Regions from separate parts of the Stenotrophomonas sp. PS02297 genome, predicted to be linked through region 1. Evidence: riboswitches for the same ligand, from Rfam matches in the RefSeq annotation. Region 1 holds a riboswitch; the other holds the start of a gene.

What was found. A riboswitch is a leader RNA that binds a small molecule or an ion and turns the genes downstream of it on or off. The one in region 1 is predicted to bind thiamine pyrophosphate.
Region 2: linked by a shared signal. The riboswitch ahead of QMX80_RS07800 (TonB-dependent siderophore receptor) and the one ahead of thiC (phosphomethylpyrimidine synthase ThiC) in region 1 are both predicted to bind thiamine pyrophosphate.

The regions. Positions count from the first base shown of each region.
Region 1 covers NZ_JASCOS010000031.1:26,397-28,865, reverse strand. The annotation lists gene thiC (phosphomethylpyrimidine synthase ThiC) at 1-1,233, opposite strand, end outside; TPP riboswitch at 1,337-1,438, opposite strand; gene QMX80_RS08690 (BCCT family transporter) at 1,799-2,469, shown strand, end outside.
Region 2 covers NZ_JASCOS010000026.1:13,389-15,857, forward strand. The annotation lists gene QMX80_RS07800 (TonB-dependent siderophore receptor) at 1-1,080, opposite strand, end outside; TPP riboswitch at 1,150-1,246, opposite strand; gene QMX80_RS07805 (phosphotransferase) at 1,289-2,413, opposite strand.

The DNA.
Region 1 (2,469 bases):
GGCGTCGGCGATGCAGCCCGGGCGCAGGCCGTCGCCCAGCGAGAAGGCCACGTCGTAGGCCTTCATGATTTCGCAGATGTCCTCGAAGTGGGTGTAGAGGAAGTTCTCCCTGTGATGCGCCAGGCACCACTTGGCCATGATCGAGCCGCCACGCGAGACGATGCCGGTGATGCGTCCGGCGGTCAGCGGCACGTAGCGCAGCAGCACGCCGGCGTGGATGGTGAAGTAGTCCACGCCCTGCTCGGCCTGTTCGACCAGCGTGTCGCGGAAGATCTCCCACGTCAGCTCCTCGGCGCGACCGTCCACTTTCTCCAGTGCCTGGTAGATCGGCACGGTACCGATCGGCACCGGCGAATTGCGCACGATCCACTCGCGCGTCTCGTGGATGTGCCTGCCGGTCGAAAGATCCATGACCGTATCGCCGCCCCAGCGGATCGCCCACACCAGCTTTTCCACTTCCTCGGCGATGCCCGAGGACACCGCGCTGTTGCCGATGTTGGCGTTGATCTTGGTCAGGAAGTTGCGGCCGATGATCATCGGCTCGCCTTCTGGATGGTTGATGTTGCTGGGCAGGATGGCGCGGCCGCGGGCGATCTCCCCGCGCACGAACTCGGGGGTGATGGTCCTCGGGATGGATGCGCCGAATGCCTCGCCGGGATGCTGCCGCAATAGCGCCGATCCCTCCGCAAGAGCCCGCGCCTCCTTGTGCGGACTTTTCAACAGGGCATCGCGCACCGCTTCCAGCCGCTGGTTCTCGCGGATGGCGACGAACTCCATCTCCGGGGTGACGATGCCGCGGCGCGCGTAGTGCATCTGGGTGACGTTGGCGCCGGCACGCGCACGGCGCGGCAGGCTGCGCGCGGGAAAGCGCACCGCGTCGAGCTTCGGGTCGTGCTCGCGGCCGCGGCCGAACAGCGAGCTCAGCCCCTGCAGCCGTTCGGTATCGCCCCGCTCTTCGATCCAGCGCGCGCGCAGCGCCGGCAGGCCGGCGGACAGGTCGATGCGCGTGTCCGGATCGGTGTACGGGCCGGAGGTGTCATAGACCGTGAGCGGCGGATTGTCCTGCCCGCCGAACAGGGTCGGCGTGCGGGTCAGCGCGATCTCGCGCATCGGCACCTGCAGGTCGGGGCGCGAGCCCGGCACGTGGATCTTGCGCGAGCCGGGAATCGGCCGGGTCACGGATTCGGAGAGTTGCTGCGCCTGCTGCTGCAGGGCGGAAAGCGGTGCGTTCATCGGCGGCGTCCTGTTTGGGGCCCGCGCGGATGCACGGGCCGGACGAAGCGAAGGCGCACTGCCGCTGGCGCATGGACGCACCCTGGGCAGGCATCCACGCACGATGGGGCATTGCGAAGCTTCCCTACGCCGGTATCAACCGGATCAGGTTCCAAGGGACTGTCTCAACCGCGGCACGATGGCCGCGGTACCCCCGCTTCGGGCGGCATTAGAGCATGAAGCGCAGGCCAAAGGCACCGGCGCTCCCCGCAGGCCCCTGCCGGCCCGCTGGGACGCATGCCAGCGCACGATCGAGCCTTCCCGCTGGATTCCGCCACGGCAGCGCACCTGCGGCCGCGGCGGGATCTGCATGCGCGCCCATCGCACACCGCGGCCATCGCTCGCGGTGGATGGCGAAGCACGTTCTAACGGAATCGTGACGGCCCTTTCAGTACGATGCGCCGCTGCCGCATTCATGCCGCTCCTGTGCCGCCACGCCGGCCCTCCCTCTTCCGCGCCTGTTCGTGGCCGGTTCCACCGCAAGCCCTGGCTCGCTCCCCCATCCCCAGATCGGAGAAGCTCCTCCATGGTGTTTCGTGTTTCCATCGCATTGGTCGCCGCACTGGTGCTGCTGGCCGGCATCGCCCCCGGCCCCTTCAACGACGTCGTGCAGGCCGCACTGGTCGAGGTCGTGCGCAGCGTCGGCTGGATGTACCTGCTGATCGTGTTCCTGACGCTGACTTTCCTGCTGTACCTGGCCATCGGCCGCTTCGGCAACCTGCGCATCGGCGGCGAGGACGCCGAGCCGGATTTCTCGCGCGCCAGCTGGCTGGCGATGCTGTTCGCCACCGGCATGGGCATCGGCCTGGTGTTCTGGGGCGCGGCCGAACCGATCTCGCATTTCGCCAAGCCGCCGGAAGGCCTGGCCCCGCAGAGCGTGGATGCCGCGCGCGCGGCGATGCGCTACGCCTTCTTCCACTGGGGCCTGCACCCGTGGGCGATCTATGCACTGATCGGCCTGGCGATGGCATGGTTCCAGTACAACCGCAACGGCCGCGGGCTGATCAGCGACATGCTGCAGCCGCTGATCGGCCGCCATCACCGCGGCGCCATCGGCCACACGGTCAACATCGCCGCGGTGGTCGCCACCGCGATCGGCGTGGCCACCACGCTGGGCTTCGGCACCATCCAGATCGCCGCCGGCCTGCAGCGCGTGTTCGGCATCGCCGCGACGGTGCCGGTGCAGCTGACCATCAT
Region 2 (2,469 bases), on a different contig from region 1:
CTGGTTGCGGCGGGTGTCGTCCGGGCTGCGGTAGTCGTAGATGTCGTAGTCGCCGTTGGGCGCGAAGTAGTTGCCCGGCACGCTGCCGTCGGCGCATTCGGCGGCGTAGTAGCAGCCGTAGGCGAAGGCGACGTTGTCGTCGATCACCGAGCGGCTGTGGCTGGCCGACACGCGCGACTGCCACGCCGGGCTGAAATCGTAGGTGTGCAGCGCGGTGAGGTTGGTGCTGTCGATGCCCACCGGCTTCTGCCAGTGCTGGTAGCCGAGCATCTGCTTGCGGTCCACGTTGCGCGGCAGCGCGGTGGCGCCCAGCAGTTGGTAGCCCGAGGCCGAGCGCTGCGCGCTGGTCTGGTAGTTGGCGTCCACTTCGAGCTTGCCGCGCTCGCCGATCAGCCAGTCGGTGGCCATCGCGTAGAAGTTGCGGCGGCCATCGGCATGGTCGATGTACGAGCTGCTGTCGTCCCACGCCGCGTTGAAGCGCACGCCGAAGCGCGGCGTCAGCCAGTGGCCGACATCGATGGCGGCATAGCGCGAACCTTCCGCGTCGGTGCCGAGGGTGACGGTGCGCACTTCGGCCGGGCGCTTGCCGACGTAGTTGATGACGCCGCCCGGGGCGATCACGCCAGCGGCCAGGCCGGCTTCGCCCTTGAGGATTTCCACCTGCTGCACGTTCTCCAGCGCCAGGCGCTGCTCGCCGGCGATGGTCAGGCCGTTGAAGCGGTAGCCGGTGGCGGTATCCAGCGCGAAGCCGCGGATGGCGATGTTCTGGTAGTAGCCCACCGGCGCGTAGCTGTCGCCCAGCGAGGCGTCGTTCGTGGCCAGTTCGGACAGCGTGCGCACGACGCGCTGGTCGAGCAGGCCGCGGTCGAGCACGCTGATCGAGGCCGGGGTGTTCTTCCAGTCGCCGGCGCCGAAGCTGTTGGACTGGGTGTCCTTGGCGCCGGGCTGCTTGGCCTGCACGCGCACGGTGGACAGCTCGGTGGGCGAGCGGTCGGCGGCGGTTTCCAGGGAGCTGGCGTGCAGCGGCAGGGCCGCGCTCAGCGCGGCGGTCAACAGCGAGATTCGGTGGCAGCGGTTCATTCGTTTCGTCATCAGCCGTGGGGGAGACGAAGCGAAGGCGCGCACGCGCGACCGGCCACGAAGGCGGTGTGCCTGCTGCTCAAAGCTCCCTACGCCGGTGCAAACCGGATCAGGTTCCAAGGGACTCTCTCAGCCTGGACAAGCCCAGGCACCCCCGCTTCAGGGGCGCATTGAACCACAAATGCCGTGCTTTGGCTTGCTGGCGGATTCAGGCGGCGGCGTGCAGCGCGGCCAGCAGCGCCTGGCCTTCGGTGCTGCGGAACCATTGCGCATGGCCGAGCAGGAACGGTTGCCAGGCCACGTCCGCGTTCGCGGTGGAGCCGGTGATGCCTTCGAAGTACTCCACTTCAGACAGCGCGAAGTCCAAGTGCACCACCGGCAGCAGGTCGGCAAGCAGGTGCACGCGCGCGGGCGACAGCGGCAGTACCTGCCGGTAGCCGTCGAGCAGGGCCAGCGCGATGTCGATGCGTACGGCCTGCGCACCGCGTTCCAGTTCCAGCCAGGCGACCGCGTTGCGTTCGATGGCGGTGGCCAGGTCGAGCAACGCGCTGGTGGGCGAGGCCAGGCCGAAGTCGAGCACCGTGCTCACCGCGCCATCGCGCCAGAGCAGGTTGGAGACGTGCCAGTCGTTGTGCGCCCACAGCCGTGGTTCGGCCTGCAGGCGTTCGGGCAGGCCCGCGTGCCATGGCAGCACGGTGCGGCGCAGCTGTTCTTCCCACGGAATGCGTGCCAGGTAGCGCGCAAGCCCGGGGCGGTTGCCCAGGTCGGCCTTGAGCGCGGCGATGGGGTCGTGGCTGCGGATCAGGTCGTCGCGCGCCACCAGCAGGTGGGTACCGCGCTGCGGTGCGAGGTAGCTGGCGGCGGCCTGGTGCAGGCGCGCCAGCATGCGCCCTGCATTGCATGCCTGGGCGACGTCGGTCAGCGGCGTCCACGACGCCGCATCGCGGTACAGGTCCTCGCCGATGCCGAGCGTGTGCAGCTCATAAGTCCAGCCTTCGTGCTCGACCGCGGTGAAGCCATCGCGATCGCGCAGCACCTGCACCACCGGTACGCCGGCGGCGGCCAGGTGCGCGATGAAGCGGTGTTCCTCGCCCAGCGTGGCCGCGTCGCGCACGCTGTGGTGGTGGCGCTTGACGAACAGGCGCCCCGCCGCGCCCTCGACGATGGCCGCCGCCGACATCGGCCGCGGGCTGTGCCACAGCGCGGTGTCCGCGCCTTCCAGCTGCGGGAAGCGCCCGCGCAGCCATGCGATCTCGCGCCCGTTGATGGCGGGCCAGTCGGCGGGTACTTCGTCGTTGGCCAGGCCCTGGACGCGGTGGGAGGAAGCGGTCATGGACGGAAGAGCGGGGAATGCGCGGGCGATGCGGGGGGCGACAGGGTAGCGCGCGG